4 regions of the Blastococcus sp. SYSU D00669 genome follow, and region 1 is predicted to be linked to each of the others. Evidence: riboswitches for the same ligand, from Rfam matches in the RefSeq annotation. Region 1 holds a riboswitch; each other region holds the start of a gene.
The links. Region 1 has a riboswitch for cyclic di-AMP ahead of ACI8AF_RS06070 (C40 family peptidase). Riboswitches for the same ligand answer to the same signal wherever they lie in the genome.
Positions count from the first base shown of each region.

Region 2: linked by a shared signal. The riboswitch ahead of ACI8AF_RS20150 (M23 family metallopeptidase) and the one ahead of ACI8AF_RS06070 (C40 family peptidase) in region 1 are both predicted to bind cyclic di-AMP.
Region 3: linked by a shared signal. The riboswitch ahead of ACI8AF_RS14020 (LysM peptidoglycan-binding domain-containing protein) and the one ahead of ACI8AF_RS06070 (C40 family peptidase) in region 1 are both predicted to bind cyclic di-AMP.
Region 4: linked by a shared signal. The riboswitch ahead of ACI8AF_RS13060 (aggregation-promoting factor C-terminal-like domain-containing protein) and the one ahead of ACI8AF_RS06070 (C40 family peptidase) in region 1 are both predicted to bind cyclic di-AMP.

Region 1 is NZ_JBJGZV010000005.1:128,808-133,065, reverse strand. Features, by position in the region: gene ACI8AF_RS06075 (lytic transglycosylase domain-containing protein) at 1-715, opposite strand, end outside; gene ACI8AF_RS06070 (C40 family peptidase) at 902-1,411, opposite strand; cyclic di-AMP (ydaO/yuaA leader) riboswitch at 1,447-1,536, opposite strand; gene ACI8AF_RS06065 (hypothetical protein) at 1,867-2,061, shown strand; gene ACI8AF_RS06060 (protein-tyrosine phosphatase family protein) at 2,058-2,966, opposite strand; gene ACI8AF_RS06055 (alpha/beta hydrolase family protein) at 2,982-3,707, opposite strand.
Region 2 is NZ_JBJGZV010000032.1:42,025-46,282, forward strand. Features, by position in the region: gene ACI8AF_RS20145 (enoyl-CoA hydratase/isomerase family protein) at 47-841, shown strand; gene ACI8AF_RS20150 (M23 family metallopeptidase) at 848-2,071, opposite strand; cyclic di-AMP (ydaO/yuaA leader) riboswitch at 2,083-2,228, opposite strand; tRNA gene ACI8AF_RS20155 (tRNA-Ala) at 2,397-2,470, opposite strand; gene ACI8AF_RS20160 (hypothetical protein) at 2,559-3,272, opposite strand; gene ACI8AF_RS20165 (GNAT family N-acetyltransferase) at 3,429-4,049, opposite strand; gene glp (molybdotransferase-like divisome protein Glp) at 4,059-4,258, opposite strand, start outside.
Region 3 is NZ_JBJGZV010000017.1:93,282-97,539, reverse strand. Features, by position in the region: gene ACI8AF_RS14035 (branched-chain amino acid aminotransferase) at 1-975, opposite strand, end outside; gene ACI8AF_RS14030 (antibiotic biosynthesis monooxygenase family protein) at 1,043-1,372, opposite strand; gene larB (nickel pincer cofactor biosynthesis protein LarB) at 1,424-2,098, shown strand; cyclic di-AMP (ydaO/yuaA leader) riboswitch at 2,266-2,410, shown strand; gene ACI8AF_RS14020 (LysM peptidoglycan-binding domain-containing protein) at 2,419-3,543, shown strand; gene ACI8AF_RS14015 (ATP-dependent sacrificial sulfur transferase LarE) at 3,605-4,258, opposite strand, start outside.
Region 4 is NZ_JBJGZV010000016.1:26,100-30,357, reverse strand. Features, by position in the region: gene ACI8AF_RS13080 (flavin-containing monooxygenase) at 1-497, shown strand, start outside; gene ACI8AF_RS13075 (SDR family NAD(P)-dependent oxidoreductase) at 514-1,341, shown strand; gene ACI8AF_RS13070 (hypothetical protein) at 1,718-1,921, shown strand; gene ACI8AF_RS13065 (class I SAM-dependent methyltransferase) at 1,978-2,631, shown strand; cyclic di-AMP (ydaO/yuaA leader) riboswitch at 2,748-2,903, shown strand; gene ACI8AF_RS13060 (aggregation-promoting factor C-terminal-like domain-containing protein) at 3,174-3,947, shown strand; gene ACI8AF_RS13055 (YkvA family protein) at 4,041-4,258, shown strand, end outside.

The DNA.
Region 1 (4,258 bases):
TGACCCGGCCCTCGGTCGACGTCAGGTCGCCGCCCGTCCGGCACAGGTACGCCGCGGCCGCGGCGGCCGCGTCGAAGATGTTGAACGGGTCCTCGGTGCCGTCGCCGTTGCCGTCGCGGCCGTACAGCGCCCACGTCGACGGGATGAACTGCATCGGCCCGACCGCGCGGTCGAGGGTGGCGTCGCCGTCGAACCGGCCGCCGTCGGTGTCGCGGATCAGCGCGACGCCGACCCCGTCGAGCGCGATGCCGACGATCGGCGGCGACGACAGCCCGTCGGTGTGCAGCTCGGCCCCGGCGAAGCGGCCGTGGTTGGACTCCACCCGCCCGATCGCGGCCAGCAGCGTCCAGTCGATGGTGCACGGGGCGCCCGCCGCGGCCTGCCGGTAGGCGTCGAGGGCGGTCGACGGTATGCCGCTGCCCGCCAGCGTCGAGGCGGTCAGGACGACGTCCTGCGGCGCCGGCTCCTCGGCGGCCACGACCGGCTCGGGTGCGGGGGTCGGCGTGGCCGCGACCGAGGTGCTGGTGGTCGAGCTGCTGGGAGCCGAGGTGCTCGTGGCGACCGCGGTCTCCCGCGACGCGGTCAGGTAGGCGGAGTCGGCCGGTGCCGGGGGAGCCGCAGGAGCCGCTGCGGGCGCGAGCCCCTGGGGGAGCGCGATCAGCGCGGCCACGGTCAGCCCGGCGGTCAGCACCGCCGACGCGTGCCGCACTCCCACGGGCTGCCCCTACCGCCGTCACCGGACCTGGCGGTTCCACTGAACCGCGCCCCTCCCGCCCCGCGGAAGGGGTGTCCGCGCGACGAGCGGGTGAACGGGGGTGAAAACGAGGCCGTCGATCATCGGCGGGTGGCTGCCCGGCACGCGGGGACGGGCAGCCACCCGCCGATGATCACCGGAGGGGCGTCAGACGATCCGGCGGGCGGTGTTGTAGCCCGGCACCGAGTCGACGTCCACGACGCTGACCGGCTTGCCGTAGGTGGACGAGTGCACCATCTGCCCGTTGCCGATGTAGATGCCGACGTGGCTGACCGGGCTGTAGAAGAACACCAGGTCACCGGGCTGCAGGTTGGCCCGGTCGACCGGGGCCCCCAGCGTCGACTGGGTGCGCGACGAGTGCGGCAGGCTCACCCCGGCGGCCGCGTAGGCGTACTGGACCAGGCCGGAGCAGTCGAACGAGCTCGGCCCCGCGCCGCCCCAGGCGTAGGGCTTGCCCTGCTGGGCGAGCGCGGTGTCGACCGCAGTCTGCGCAGCGGCGTTGGGTGCGGCGACCGCGGCCGCGGTGGCAGTGGGTGCGGCCGGGGCCGCGGTGTTGGCCGAGGCGACGCCCGGGGTGAGGACGAGCCCCGCCGCAGCGGCGACGGCGAGGGCGGGACCGGTGAGACGGCGTGCGAGAGACGTGTGTGCAGTCGTCATCGACGACGGGTTCTCCTTGTTCTCCGTGGCCGCCTACCGGGTTAGCTGACGGGTTCGGGCGGGAGAACCTGCCCGGCGCGACGTCGTCGTCGCGCTTCACCCCATGACTGCGGTGGGTCCCCGGCCCGGGTGCCGGCGCGCGGCCGGCCGCCCGGTTCGGCGGCGTCCGAGCGGGTGTCCCCACGGTCTCGGGGACCGGTGCGGCCCGGTCGGACGCGACGACGCTAGGAAGATCGCGGAGGACGTGGCAAAGCGGGGTCGACGGTGTGCCCGGCGTCGTCCTGCCACCCGACACGCCTGCCCGACCACCGGCGACGCGGGAAGTCGGCCCGGAGACGCCCGGGAAAAGCGCAGGTCGGACGATCTCGGCCACGTCCGCGTGGCCGCACGCGGTGTAGGCGATCACTGCCGGAGGGGCACCGTTTGGGGCCTGGCCGGCCGGGCACCGAAGCGTCATGACCCAGGGACCGCAGGGTGGCACCCGCAACGAGGACCAGGAGCAGGTGTCCGCCGCACCCGAGCAGTCGCCGCGCGCCGCGCAGGGCCCGATGTCGGGCGACGTCACCCGGGTGCCGGGCGACCAGGACGTCGAGGAAGGCGCCGACGCCAAGGCGCCGGGCATCTCCGACGCCACCGGCCCGACGGGTTAGCGCATCCGCTCCAGGGCGGTCGTGAAGCTGGCGTTCCACAGCCCGAGGTACGGCCAGCGGGACGCCACCCGCGCCGTCGCCTCGTCGGCCGAGAGGCCCTCGGTGCGGCGCAGCCACGCGCGCAGCACCAGCCCGGTCCGTGACGCCCCGCCGTGGCAGTGCACCAGCAGCCGCCGGCCCTCGGCGCGCAGCGCGGCCATGTCGGCCAGCACGTCCTCGAGGACGACGTCCAACTCGGTGTTGAACTCGTCGTCGGCCAGGTAGGCCATCCGCTGAACCTGGTGCCCGAAGGGCCGACCCACGCGGCACAGCGAGATCACCGCGAAGTCGGGATCGCTGGACCGGGCGCCGTCGAGGTTGCCCGCCCAGATGCCCGGCAGCACCTCGCGCGGGCCGATCCGGGGCAGCACCCCGCCCTCGAACGGCCGCGGCTCCCGCCCGTCGAGCACCGGCGCCAGGTCCAGCAGCTCGTCCAGGCCGACCGGCCGGCCGTCGACCACGCCGTGCACCACCGACGACGACCAGCGCATCGGGATCCCGGCCATCCCGAACACCGCGCCGGCCAGCCCCCCCGCCGCCACCGCGTCCCCGCGGGCGTCGATCACCTGCCGCAGCACCCCGGCGAAGTCGGCGCCGGGCAGCGGCACCGGCTCCCCGCCCAGCGCCCGGCAGAGCTCCTCGGGCACCGCCGGCGGCCGCCGCGCCAGCAGCGCCTCGAACGCCGACGTCAGCCGCCCGGGCGGATCGCCGCCCATCTCCGTCCGCGACCCGCGCACCGGCACGGGGAACCGCCGCGAGAACTCACCGGCCGGCGCGCCCGCGAACGGGGCGGCCAGCGCGTCCCCGACCGCCGCGCCCACCAGTGCACCGGCCACGCGGTGCGACCGGTGCATCGGCGGCGTCACGGCCGCGACGGTACGTCAGCCGGCGGCCGGCACCTGCTCGTCGAGCCAGTCGAGGACCCGCTCGCCGCGCAGCCCGGTCGCGGCCGGCTCGCAGTGGCCGTCGGCCCCCTCGGCGGAGGTGAACGGCAGGAGCTGCGCCCGGGCGCCGACCCCCCGCGCCATGCGCGCCGACTGCCCCGGCCAGAACTGCTCGTGCTCCGGGTCGGTCACCAGCAGCGGGCACCCGACCGCCGCCAGCTGCTCGTCGGTCAGCGCGTACCGCCGCATCGCGGTGAAGAAATCGAAGTACGAGGTCACGCCGTAGGGCCGCATCCGCCACCGCAGCGTCGTGCGGGTCGCCCCGGACAGCTTCAGCCCCAGCTCCACCTCCTTGTCGAACTTCTCCCCCTCGCCGGCGTCCAGCAGCTTGACGAGGAAGTGCGGCAGCTGCTCGGCCGAGTACGTCGAGACGTCGACGACGCCGGGATCAGCCACCGCCGCGGCGACCCGGTGCTCGAAGGCCACCGCCCGCGGCACCCAGTAGCCGCCCTGGCTGACGCCGACGACCGCGATCCGGGCCGGGTCGACGTCCGGCCGCTCGAGCAGCCGGTCGACGACCGGGGTGAGCACGTGCTCCCAGTCGGGCCGGAACGGGAGACCCTGCCGCACCAGCGCCGCGTTCTGCCCCGGGCCGTCGTAGGTGAGCACGTTCCAGCCACGCGCCAGCGCGTCGACCGCGCACCGCGACCAGGCGCCGACCACCGAGCCGTCGCTGCCGTTGGTGTGGACCAGCGTCCGCCGCGGCTCGTCGGCCGCGCCCGACCGGAAGAAGTAGCCGCGCAGCGTGGTGCCCTCGTAGGGGACCGCGACCGGCTCGACGTCGACGTCGGTCAGCTCGACCCACCCGTCCCACGCCTAGCGGTGCCGCTCCCACAGCTCGGCGAAGCTGCCCGTGGCGTCGGCCTTCTCGCGACGCCGCGGCGTAGTAGTTGGCCGCCCGCAGCCAGCGGGCGGCGGCCGACTGCCGGTGGCCCGCCGCCCCGGCCTCCCGGGCCAGCCCCGCGACCCGCTCGGCGGTCGCGGTCCACTCCCGGACCCAGCCCGTCGCGTCGCCGTCGTGGATGCGGTCGACGGTGGTCAGCACCTCGCCCACGTCGGCCGCGCGCGAGTACGTCCCGCCCAGCACGTTCTCGACGGCGAACTGGAAGTCGGAGTGCTTGAAGAAGGTGTGCACCGAAGGCCCTCTCGCGTGCCCGTCCGGGCCCACGGACGCGGGCGCGGCCCCCGCTCGGCGTTGCCGGACCCATGCGTAC
Region 2 (4,258 bases), on a different contig from region 1:
CTCGCCTACGGTGACCCCGGCAGGCGCAGACGGCGGGAGGACGGCGATGACCTCGACCGACGAGCGGCCCCGGGTGCTCACCGATGTCGACGGGCACGTCTGGCGGATCACGCTGGACCGCCCGGAGGCCGGCAACGCCCTCGACCCGGCGCTGGCCCACCAGCTGGCCGCCGCCCTGCGCGACCGGCCGGCGCAGACCCGGGTGGTGCTGCTGCTCGCCAACGGGCCGCGCTTCTGCGTCGGCGGCGACATCGGCTACTTCGTCGCCGCCGACGACCCCGGAGCGCAGGTCGGGCAGCTGGCGCACGACTGGCACGAGGTGATCCGGCTGCTGCTGCACTGCCCGGTGCCGGTGCTCGCCGGGGCGCAGGGCGCGGTCGCCGGCGCCGCGGTGGGGCTGATCGGCGCCTGCGACATCGTGGTCTGCGGCCGCTCGGCGAAGATCCGCCCCGCCTACCTCGGGATCGGGTTCTCCCCCGACGGCGGGTCGTCCTGGGCCCTGACCCGCGCGCTCGGCGCACCGCGGGCGCTGGACCTGCTGCTCACCGACAGCGCGCTGAGCGCCGCCGAGGCGCACACCTTCGGCCTGGTCAGCCGCCTGGTCGAGGACGAGGACCTGCACAGCGAGGCGATCGCGCTGGCGCACCGCGTGGCCGCCGGACCGGTGCGGGCGATGGTCCGCACCCGCGCCCTGGTCCGGCGGGCCGCCGTCCGCACCCTCGACGAGCAGCTGGACGACGAGGCCCGCCTGATCGCCGAGTCCGCCGCCGACCCCGAGGGGCGGGAGGGCGTGCGGGCCTTCCTCGAGAAGCGGAAGCCCGACTTCCCCGGCGCGGCCTAGCGCCCCTCAGCAGCCGCCGATCGAGATCCCCCGCGCCGTCAGCCACGGCACCGGGTTCACGCGGTTGGCGTAGAGGCCGCCCATGTGCACCTCGAAGTGCAGGTGCGGGCCGGTGGACTGGCCCTTGTTGCCGACCTCGGCGATCTGCTGCCCGGCCGACACCACCTGGCCGGCGCTGACGAAGAACCGGTTGACGTGCCCGTAGAGGGTGATCGACCCGTCGCCGTGCTGCACGTAGACGGCCTGCCCGAAGCCGTTGGCGGCGCCGGCGTGCAGCACCGTCCCGCCCTCGGGCGCGTAGACCGGCGTGCCGATCGGCGCGGCGATGTCGACACCCTGGTGCATCGTCCCCCAGCGCGGCCCGTAGCAGGAGGTCACCCGGCCGACCGTCGGGGGGACGGCGCCGCCGCCGGCCGCCGCGGCGGCGACCGTCTGCGCGGCGGCCTGGGCCGCGGCCTGCTCGGCCGCCTCCCGCTCGGCGAGGTCGGCGTCCGGGTCGCTGGAGCCGGTGGCGGCCAGCAGCGCGATCTCCGCCTCGCGGAGGGCGGCCTCGTGCGCGGCCTTCTCGGCCACCGCGGCGTCGTAGGACTGCTGCGCGGCGGTCAGCCGGGCGGCCGCGGCCTGCTCGGCGGTGGCGGCGTCCCGGGCGAGGGCGTCGCGCTGGGCGACCGCCTCCCGGGCGACCTGGTCGGCCTGCTGCTGCTGGGCCTCCACGACCTCGTGCTCGGCGAGCGTCTCGGCCCGCTCGTCGCTGAGCAGGTCGAGGGTGAGGGCGCGCTGCAGCACCTCCTCGGGACCCCCCTCGCCGAGGAAGACCATGGCCGAGCCCATGGGGTGCTCGCCCATGTAGCTGCGCCGGCCGAGGTCGGCGACGTCCTCGCGGGTCTCGGTGACCGCGGCGGTGGCCGCGGCGAGCTCGGCGGCGGCCGTCTCGGCCGCGGTCTGCGCCTCGGTGAGCGCCGCCTGGGCCTGGATGCTGGCGTCGGAGGCGGCCTCGGCCTCGACGGTGAGCCGCTGCAGCTCCGTCTCGGCGGTCGCCACGAGCGCCGTCAGGCGGGCCACCTCGGCGGCGGCGACGCGGGCGTCGTCCGCCGGTGCGGCCTGGGCGTGGCCGCCCGACAGCAGGACGGCGAGGCTCACGGCGACGGCCACGATCCCGGACTCGGAGGTCCGGGAACGGCGCTTGTTCGTGTTCTGGGCAGGGCTGTGCGGGCGGTGCAGGGTCGCCAAGACCGGCGGGCTCCTTCTTCCTCGCCGCCTACCGGGTTAGCTGACGGGTTCGGGCGGGAAGACGCCCTACCTGCGCACCCCCGTGCGCGCAGGATTCACCCCAGAGGAACCATGGGTCCCCGGTCCGACCCGAGGGTCGGTTCGGCGGGGCCGGCCAGTGCCCAACGGGTTGCTGGGACGTGGTGCAGCCGGACCGCCGGGAACGGTACCCCAGATCACGGCGCGATCACGAACCGAGAGCTCACGCCCCACGAGCCACACCGGGAACCACCCGGAAGACGACGACGCCGCCGGGGCGGGTGCCCCGACGGCGTCGGCGGAAGGGTGGAGCTGAGGGGATTTGAACCCCTGACCCCCTCGATGCGAACGAGGTGCGCTACCGGACTGCGCCACAGCCCCTCGGACGGAAAGACTACCTTCCGCCGGCGGCCCTCCTGCAGGGGCCCGCCGCGAGCTCGCGAGCGGTGGGGGGCAGGAGGGCCCGTTCTCAGCCGTTGACGACCCGGGCCGGGCGGTACTCGTCGATGTCGGCGAAGCCGATGTCGTCGTCGTCCAGGCCCACGACGGCGCTGTTCTGCCAGCCGGCCGGGGCCGCGGTGCGGGCGGCCACGACCCGGCCGGGCCGCAGCGGGTGCACCGGGGCCAGGGGCAGACTGGGGTGCGGCAGCGACGGCAGCGCCTCCTGCACGCCCGTGGGCTGCTCGGCCACGGCCGGCACCGCCGCCGGCCGGCGCTCGCTCGCCCGCGGAGCGGTGGAGGAGAGGAACGCCTCCCGGGCAGCCTGCCGCGCCGCCCGGCGGGCGGCGAGCCGCTCGCGGCGGGCGGTCCGGCGCAGCACCAGCACGTAGCCGACGACGGCGAGGTCGAGCAGCAGCTGCGCCGGCCACACCCAGGCGCTCACCAGCAGCGCACCGGCCAGGCCGAGCAGCGCCAGCGCGACCAGGGCCGCGAGGGTCCGCCGGCGCAGCTTGTGCACGTCCACCTTGAGCTCGCCGGTGGCGTGCAGCGCCTCGCGGTCGATGGCGACCCGCTCGGTGTCGGCGGTGACCACGGGGTCCACCGTGCGCCGCCGCTGCAGCGTGCGGCCGGTCGAGGCCAGCCCACCCCGGGCCGACTGCGAGTCGCCGCGTGTCACCACCATGGGCACCAGCACGACGAACCACAGCACGACCAGAGCGGCCAGCAGCGCGCCCGATCCCATCTGAACACCACCTGTCACACGAGTCACCGGCCTCGGCAGGTTATGCAGGAAGTTCACCCGACGCGGGGAGGCGCGCTGGAGTGTCGCGATGCGTGTCGTGGAACGGGTGTGACGACCGGGTCGGCGTGTCGACATGAGGACCGCGCGCGGGGCGGGTCAGCGTGGTATGCGCTGCCGCCAGCGGGTCAGGACGCCGCCGGGGACGTCCTCGGCGAGCAGCGCGAAGGTCAGGTGGTCGCGCCAGTCGCCGTCGATGTCCAGGTAGCGGCGCAGCAGCCCCTCGCGGGTGAAGCCGAGCCGCTCGACCAGCCGCTGGCTGGGGCCGTTCTCGGGGCGGATGTCGGCCTGCAGCCGGTGCAGGCCGACCGGGCCGAACGCGTGGTCGCACACCAGCGCGACGGCCAGGGAGGCCATCCCCCGGCCGGCCTCCGCGCGGTCGATCCAGTACCCGAGGTGCCCGGAGCGCATCGCGCCGCGGACCACGTTGTCGATCGTCACCTGCCCGGCCAGCCGACCGTCCACCCGGATCGCCCAGGGCAGCGACGTCCCCGCCCGGGCGCGGCGGGCGACGGCGCGGCGCATCACCCGGTAGGCCGCCGGCGTGTGCCGCAGCCGCCACGGCTGGGCTGACGACGGCTCCCACGGCGCGAGCCACTCCTCGTTGGCCAGCCGCAGCCGGCTCCACTCCGCGGCGTCGCGCCGGCGCAGCGGGTGCAGCTCGACGGGCCCGTGGGACAGCGTCGCCGGCCAGCCCGGGTGGAGCAGCGGATCGGTCACGACCGGCGGTCAGCCGCCGAGCAGCAGCGGCATGACGGTGACCAGCCCGCCGGGGGCCACCTCGGTCACGTCCTCATCGACGACGACCAGGCAGTTGGCGCGGGCCATGCGGGCCAGCTGCGCCTCGCTGCCGTCGCCGACCGGCTCGACGACGTAGCCGCCGTCGGGGTGCCGCATGACCGTGCCGTGCAGGTACTGGCGGTAGCCCA
Region 3 (4,258 bases), on a different contig from region 1:
GGTGCCGCAGGCGAAGGTCTCGGTGACGGTGCCGTCGGCGACGCCCTTGCGCCACTCCTCGACGCTGAACCGCCGCTCGGTGACCCGGTGGCCCTTCTCCCGGGCGAGGGTGATCAGCGAGTCGCGGGTGATGCCGGGCAGCAGGGTGCCGGTGAGCTCGGGGGTGACCAGCTCGGCGTCGGCGCCGGAGCCGAGGACGAAGAACAGGTTCATCCCGCCCATCTCCTCGACGTAGCGCTTCTCCACCGCGTCGAGCCACACGACCTGGTCGCAGCCGGCCGCGATGGCCTGCTCCTGCGCCAGCAGGCTGGCCGCGTAGTTGCCGGCGCACTTGACGTCGCCGGTGCCGCCGGGCGCCGCGCGGATGTAGTCCTCGGAGAGGTAGACCGACACCGGCTGGACGCCGCGGGCGAAGTACGGGCCGGCGGGGCTGGCGATGACCAGGAACAGGTACTCGTTGGCCGGCCGGACGCCGAGGAACGGCTCGGTGGCCAGCTGGTAGGGCCGGATGTAGAGGGTCTGGTCGGGGCCGGTGGGCACCCAGTCGCGGTCGGCGTCGACGAGCGCGTCGACGGCGGCGATGAAGGCCGACTCGGGCACCGGCGGCATGGCCAGCCGCTTCGCGCCCCGCACGAAGCGGGCGGCGTTGGACTCCGGCCGGAAGGTGGCCACGCTGCCGTCGGGCTGGGCGTAGGCCTTGAGCCCCTCGAAGATCGACTGCGCGTAGTGCAGCGCCGCGGTGCTCGGGTCCATCTGCAGCGGCGCGTACGCGGTGAGCCGGGCGTCGTACCAGCCCTGCCCGGTGCGGTAGCGCGCGACGAACATCGAGTCGGTGAAGTGCTTGCCGAACCCAGGGTCGGCCAGCACCTGCGTGCGCTCGGCGGCGGGGCGGCGCGGCACGTCCTCCACGACGACCGGCACGCCCTCGGAGAACACCCGGTCGGTGGTGCGGCTGTCGGCGAGCGTGTCGGTCATGGCTCCTACCTGCACGTGCGGGGGCGAGGCGGGCGCACCGGCCCGCCTCGTCACAGTATCCCGCTCGTCAGGCCGTGCCCGACTTCGGACCCGTGCTCTCGATGACCTCGTAGCTCCACAGGTGGTGGGAGTCGCTGGCCGCGGGGGCGAGCTCGCTGCCGCCGCCGGAGTGGGCGCGCGCGAAGTCCTGGCCGCTCTCCCAGGCCCGGTAGGCCTCCTCGCTGCTCCACCGCGTGTAGACCAGGTACTGGTCGGTGCCCTCCTGCGGGCGCAGCAGCTCGAACCACTCGAAGCCGTCGGTCTCCTCGACGGCCCCGGCCCGGCCGCGGAAGCGCTCCTCGAAGCGCTCCTGCTTGTCCTTGGGCACGGTGATCGCGTTGATCTTGACGATGCTCATGGCCGGTGCCCTTCCCGTCGCGGCTGGTGATCAATCCCGCATGCTCTAGGCGTGGACTCGCAGCGCACCGCACACCTGGGGTTCGCCCGGCTCGACGTCGACCGGGCCGAGCGGACCGGGACGCCGGAGGTGGTCTACGCCGCGGGCAAGACGCCGGAGCAGACCGTCGCCTGCCTGGCCGGTCTGCTCGAGGCCGGCGCCCCGCTGGCCTGGGCGACCCGGGTGGACGACGCCACCGCCGCCGCCGTGGCGGCCCGCTGGCCCGACGCCGTCGTCGACGCGGAGGCCCGCTGCGCCTTCGTCGGCACCCTGCCGGAGCCGTCCGGTGACGTGCTGGTGCTCACCGCCGGCACCTCCGACGCTCCGGTCGCGGCCGAGGTGGCGGCGACGCTGGCGGCGGCCGGTGTGCGCTGCCACCGGGTCGACGACGTCGGGGTGGCCGGGGTGCACCGCGTGCTCGAGGTCGCCCCGGACATCGCGGCGGCCGACGTGGTGGTCGTCGTCGCCGGCATGGACGGCGCCCTGCCGAGCGTGGTGGCCGGGCTGACCGACCGGCTGGTCGTCGCGGTGCCCACGTCGGTGGGGTACGGCGCGGCGTTCGAGGGGCTCGCCGCCCTGCTCACGATGCTCACCGCGTGCGCTCCGGGGGTGCTCGTCGTGAACATCGACAACGGCTTCGGGGCGGGCGTGGCCGCTGCCCGCATCGCCCGTCGGCCGGACGTGTGAGCCGGCTTTCACAGGTTGCGGCTGACCAGTCCGTTCGCAGGCGACACGCCGAGGTGTGACCGCCGTCACGGCGACAGTTCACATAACCGCTCGTAGCGTTTTGGCTGCGCTCAGCAAACGGAGAGCGTGACGCGCCGGTCCGCCAAACCCTGTCCACCGGCTCGCGTCATCCGGAACAGCTTCAGGACAGGGGTGGGGGACCCACGTTCGCGGCGCGCGGGGGGCGCGCCTGGGGGTGAAGCCGCGTTGCGCGGCCGGGCACCGATCGCCCGAACCCGACAGCTCACCTCGCCGGCGGTGATCGGAGATCACACATCCCCATGGCAAAGCATCGCGCGCCCCGCTACGTCCGCACCAAGAAGGCCCTCGTCAAGGCCCCCGTCGCCGCCGGAGCCACGGCCGTCGGGCTCGGCATACTCACCACCCCGGCCAACGCCGCCACCACGCACGACTGGACCGGCGTGGCCCAGTGCGAGTCGAGCGGCGACTGGAGCATCAACACCGGCAACGGCTACTACGGCGGCCTGCAGTTCAGCCAGTCGACCTGGGAGGCCTACGGCGGCACGGGCTACGCGCCCCGCGCCGACCTGGCCACCCCGGCCCAGCAGATCGACGTCGCCGAGAAGGTCCTCGTCGGGCAGGGCATCGGCGCCTGGCCGACCTGCGGCAAGCACCTGACCGAGGGCACCACCCCGGCCGCCGCCCAGGCCCCCGCCGCCCCCGAGGCCCAGCCGGCCCCGGCCCCCGCCCCGGCCGCCGAGTCCACCGAGGCCGACGGCCACGGGCAGCACGCCGCCCCGGCCGGCGACTACACCGTCGTCCGCGGCGACACCGTCGCGAAGATCGCCTCCGCCCACGGGCAGGCGTGGCGCGACCTCTACCAGCGCAACGTCGACGTCATCGGCAGCAACCCGAACCTGATCTTCCCGGGTCAGGTGCTGCTGGTGTCGGCGACGGTCGACACCGCCCCGGCCCCCTCGGGCTCGGTCGGCGACTCGGCCCCGGTCGAGGCCCCGGCCGCGCCGGCCCCGGCCCCCGCGCCGGCTCCGGCCCCGGCCCCGGCGCCCGCGCCGGCCTCCGTCACCGCGCAGATCACGAACACCGCCGGCGCCACCAAGCCCCAGGCGCAGGCCGCGGCCGACAACGTGGTCACGAACGTCGCCGGGGCCGCCGGCATCACCATCGGCGGCACCCGCGCCAGCGCGGTGGACCCGCACGGCCACCCGTCCGGCCTGGCGCTGGACTACATGGTGATGTCCGACGCCGCCCTCGGCGACGCGATCGCCCAGTACCACATCGACCACTGGGCCGAGCTGGGCGTGGAGTACATCATCTGGCAGCAGCGGATCATCACCTCGCCGGGCGCCGCGTGGAAGGCGATGGAGGACCGCGGCAGCGCCACGGCCAACCACTTCGACCACGTGCACGTCAACTACGTGGGCTGAGCCCCACCGGCACGCGACAGCGGCCCCTCCCCGGCGACCGGGGAGGGGCCGCTGTCGCGTGTCAGCGGTAGCGGACGGGGTCCGGCAGCAGCTCGTTCATCGAGCCGGAGCGGAAACCGCGCGGGTCCAGCTCCACCCGCGCGAACCCGCCGACGGCGGCCAGCAGGTCCGGTCGCGCCCGCACGGCCAGCACCAGCGCGGCGTCGACCTCCACCCGTGCGACGTCGGCACCGAGGTCGCGTACCCGCAGGTCGCGCACCGGCAGCCCGGCACCGGTCAGCGCGGCCCGCAACGACGCCTCGGCCGCCTCCACGCGGGCCAGGCCCTCGGCGCTCACCGGGACGCCGTACGCGATCCGGCTGGCCAGGCACGCCGCGGCCGGCTTGTCGGCCAGCGGCAGCCCCCAGCGCCGGGCGGCGGCGCGGACGTCGTCCTTGGTCAGGCCGGCGCGGGCCAGCGGCGCCCACGCCCCGCGCGCGGCGGCCGCGGCGATGCCGGGCCGGAAACCGGCGACGACGTCGTCGGCGTTGGTGCCGGTGACGACGTCGGCGATGCCCAGCCGGGCGGCCACGGGCACCAGGACGTCGACGAGCTCGGTCTTGCAGAAGGCGCAGCGGTCGCCGGCGTTGGCCACGTAACCCGGGCGCGACAGCTCGTCGGTGCGCGGCAGCTCGTGCCGGACGCCGAGCCCGGCGGCAAAGGCCTCGGCACCCGC
Region 4 (4,258 bases), on a different contig from region 1:
GGATCCGCCGGTTCACCGCGGACGGCGTCGAGCTCGAGTCGGGGACGACGATCCCGGCCGACCTGATCGTGACGGCCACCGGGCTGAACCTGCTGCCGATCGGCGGCATGCAGCTGTGCCGCGACGGCGAGCCGGTCGACCTGTCCTCGACCGTCTCCTACAAGGGGATGATGATCTCCGGCGTCCCGAACTTCGACATGGTCATCGGCTACACCAACGCCTCCTGGACGCTCAAGGCCGACCTGGTCAACCGCTACGTCTGCCGGCTGCTGCGGCACATGGACGCGAAGGGCTACCGGGTGGCGACGCCGGTGCCGCCGCCGGAGGGCGCGAGCGCGCCGTTCCTCGACCTGACGTCCGGGTACGTGCAGCGCAGCCTCGCGCAGCTGCCGAAGCAGGGGTCGCGGGCGCCCTGGCGGCTGCACCAGAACTACCTCAAGGACGTGCGGCTGATGCGCCGCGGCCCGCTCGAGGACGAGGGCATCCGCTTCTCGTGAGGCGGCCCTTCTTCTCGTGAGGCGGCCCTTCGTCTTCACCGGCGCGACGGCGGTCGTCACCGGTGCGGCCAGCGGGATCGGGGAGGCGCTGGCGCACGCGCTGGCCGCCCGGGGCAGCGACCTGGTGCTGCTCGACCGCGACGCCGGACGGCTGGACGGCGTGGCCGGGGACGTGCGGGTGCTGAACCCCGGCCGCGCGGTCACCACCCACGTCGTCGACCTGGCCGACGACGCGGCGACCCGGGCGGTGGGGGAGCGGCTCGCCGCCGAGCACCCCGGGACGACGCTGCTGGTCAACAACGCCGGGGTGGCCCTGGGCGGGCGCTTCGACGAGGTGACCCTCGAGGAGTTCGACTGGGTGCTCGACGTCAACTTCCGCGCCGTCGTCCGGCTGACGCACGCGCTGCTGCCGGTGCTCGAGGCCAACCCCGGCGCGCACCTGGTCAACGTGTCGAGCATCTTCGGCATCCTCGCCCCGCCCGGGCAGGCGGCGTACGCGGCGAGCAAGTTCGCCGTCCGCGGCTTCTCCGAGGCGCTGCGGGCGGAGCTGGCCGGCGACGGCGTGGGGGTCACCGTCGTCCACCCCGGCGGCATCCGCACCCGGATCGCGGAGTCGGCGCGCGTGGGCTCCGGCGTCGACGCGGCCGAGGCCGCGCGCGGGCGGGAGCGGTTCGCCAAGCTGCTGCGCATCCCGCCCGAGAAGGCCGCCGCGCAGATCGTCGACGCCGTCGAGCGGCGCCGCCCGCGGCTGCTCATCGGGGCCAGCGCGAAGCTCCCCGACGTCCTGGTGCGGCTGTTCCCCGGCTCCTACGGCCGCCCGCTCGCCCGCCTCGCCCGCCGCTGAGGCCCGTCCCTGCGGCAACCGTGTGCGCAGAGCGGCGTCCCGGGCGCCGTCGCTCTCAGTCGGCGCACACGGTCGGACGGCGGTGTCCACAGATCCCGGTTCAGCGCTCCGCGGCGTCGTCCCGGCGGCGAAGGTCGACGCGTGCTGCGTGACGTCGACGCCCTCGTCGGGCCGGACGGCTGGACGACGTGGGAGCGCCTGACCGGGCGGATCACCCCGGCCACGGTGCGGGCCCGGGTCCGATCCGGCCGACTGGTGTGGCTGGGCCCCGGGATCTACGCGACCCCGGTGGCGGCGGGGGACTGGAAGGTGCGCGTCCACGCCGCGGCCCGGGCGCAGGGCGGCGCCGCCAGTCACGCGACCGCGCACCGCGGGCGTGGACTGGCACCTGCGCCGGGTCGAGGGCATCCCGGTCACCTCGGTGGAGCGGTCGCTGGTCGACGCCTGGGGCGTTCCGGCGGGGACCGGGCGCGCCGCCGTCCGGAGTGCCGTCATCGATGCCGTCCGCCGTCGGTCGTGCCGGATCGGGGCGCTCGAGGCGGAGCTCGCGCTGCGTCCCCGGTTGCCCGCTGACTGGTAGCGGCAGGGCCCGGAACTGCCAGTTGGCGCACACGGTCGGCGGGGAAGGATGGCGTCGTGCCGCCCGTCGTGACCGCCGCCTTCGTCCGCGCCCACACCCGCCCGGCGCAGCCGTCGCTGGTGCCCGAGGTGACGCTGCAGGTGGCCGACGACGTCGTCGCGCTGTGGGACGCCATGGAGGCGGAGCACGGGGGTGGGTCGGGAGAGGGCATGGCGCAGCCGCCGTTCTGGTCGGCCGCCTGGCCGGGCGGGCAGGTGCTGGCCCGGTTCGTCCTCGACCGCCCGGACGTCGTCGCGGGGCGGCGGGTGCTCGACCTGGGCTCGGGCAGCGGACTGGTGGCGATCGCCGCGGCGCTGGCCGGCGCCGGCGACGTGCTGGCCAGCGAGGTCGACCCCTACGGCCTCACGGCGATCGAGGTGAACGCCGCGGTCAACGGGGTGCCCGGCATCCGCGCCACCGGCGACCTGCTGGGCGGGCCGCCGCCGGAGGTGGACGTCGTCCTGGCCGGCGACGTCTGCTACGACCGCGAGATGACCGAGCGGGTGCTGCCGTTCCTCGATCGCGCGAGCGCGGCCGGCGCGGAGGTCTACATCGGCGACCCGGGCCGGATGTACCTGCCGGCCGACCGGCTCACCGAGGTCGCCGCCCACGACGTGCCGGAGACCGAGGGGCCCGGCATCCGCCGGACGACGGTGTGGCGGTATTCCTGAGCCGTTCCGCGACGCTTCTCACCCGGCAATCTCCCGCCCCCGATTGTCACGAACCGATCACGGCCGTTACCGTGGCTCCCGCCCGCACCGGTCGTCACATCCCCACCGGGGAGTCCGAGCGGGCGCCGCCGAGTCGCCCTCCGGGGCGAGCCGGGGACCCACCGCAGTACTGGGGTGAATCCGCACCCGCGGCCCGTCGAGGGCCGGGGTCGGTAGGGCTGCTTCCCGCCCGAACCCGTCAGCTAACTCGGTAGGCGGCCGTCGGAAGAACGGAGAGCCGCCCCGATGGCGCGCCCTTGCCCCTGCACCCCCGCACGTTCCCGCAGCACCCGGCCAGGCCGGATGCGGGTGTGCCCGCGCATCTGAGCGCACGCGGCCGTCCCTGACGTCGCCGCCGCCGCGGGCCACCGCCCGAGCACCCCGCTCGACCGGCTCCTCGCCGCCTCCCGGTGCCCCGCGCCAGCCCTCGCTGCCCGCACGCCCTCCGCGCAGCACGGCCTCCCGCCCTGCTGCGTCGTACCCCCACCGGAGCACCGCAACCCATGAACCTCCGCACCACCATCGCCCGCACGTCCGCCTCCCGCCGCCGGCTGCCCGCCCCGTCGCGCCGTCCCGGCCTCTACCTCGGAGTGGCCGCCGCCGGCGCGGTCATGGTCAACGTGCTGGTCGGCGCCGACCCCGCCGCCCAGGCCGACGCCGGGTCCACCCAGTCGGTCGCCGTCGCCCAGGCCCTCGGCCTGTCCGCGCAGTCCGGGCCGGCCCGGGTGACCGAGGACGACCTCGCGCCGCTGGAGGACCTGGCCGCCAGCCGGTCCACCCGCGAGGACGCCGAGACCGCCGCCGCGCAGGCCCAGGCCGCCGCCGAGCAGGCCGAGCTCGAGCGGCAGGCCGCCGAGGCCGCGGCCGCGCAGGCCGCCGCCCAGGCCGCCGCGGAGGCGGCCGCCGCGCAGGCCGCTGCCGAGGCCGCGGCCGCCGAGCAGGCGGCCGCCGCGGAAGCCGCCGCGGAAGCCGCCGCGCCGGCCCCGGGCGGCTCGTACCAGGACTACGCGCTGGCGCAGCTCGGCGGCGACGCCTCCGAGTTCTCCTGCCTCGAGAAGCTCTGGGGCCGGGAGAGCGGCTGGAACCCGAACGCGCAGAACCCGACCAGCACCGCCTACGGGATCCCGCAGTTCCTCGACTCGACCTGGGCGAGCACCGGGATCGCGAAGACCTCCGACCCGTACCGCCAGATCGACGCCGGCCTGATCTACATCAACGAGCGCTACGGCTCGCCCTGCGGCGCCTGGGCGCACAGCCAGTCCACCGGCTGGTACTAGCAGGACCCCTCTGCCCCCACCGCTCGCACGCTCGCGGCGGGCCCCTGCAGAGGGGCCGTTCCAGCGTGTGTGGCGGTGGGGGAGGATCGCGGCATGCGGGGATGGCTGACCGGTCTCGCGATCGCCGCCGCCGTCATGGTGGTCACCTGGGCCGTGCTGATCCTGCTCGCCCGGCGCCTGCCCGAGGGGACGGCGAAGGAGCTGGCCCGGTTCCTGCCCGACTGCGTCACCACCGTGCGCCGGCTGCGGGCGCACCCCGCCGTCCCGCGCCGGGCCAGGCTCGCCGTCGGGTTCGCCGGGCTGTGGGTGCT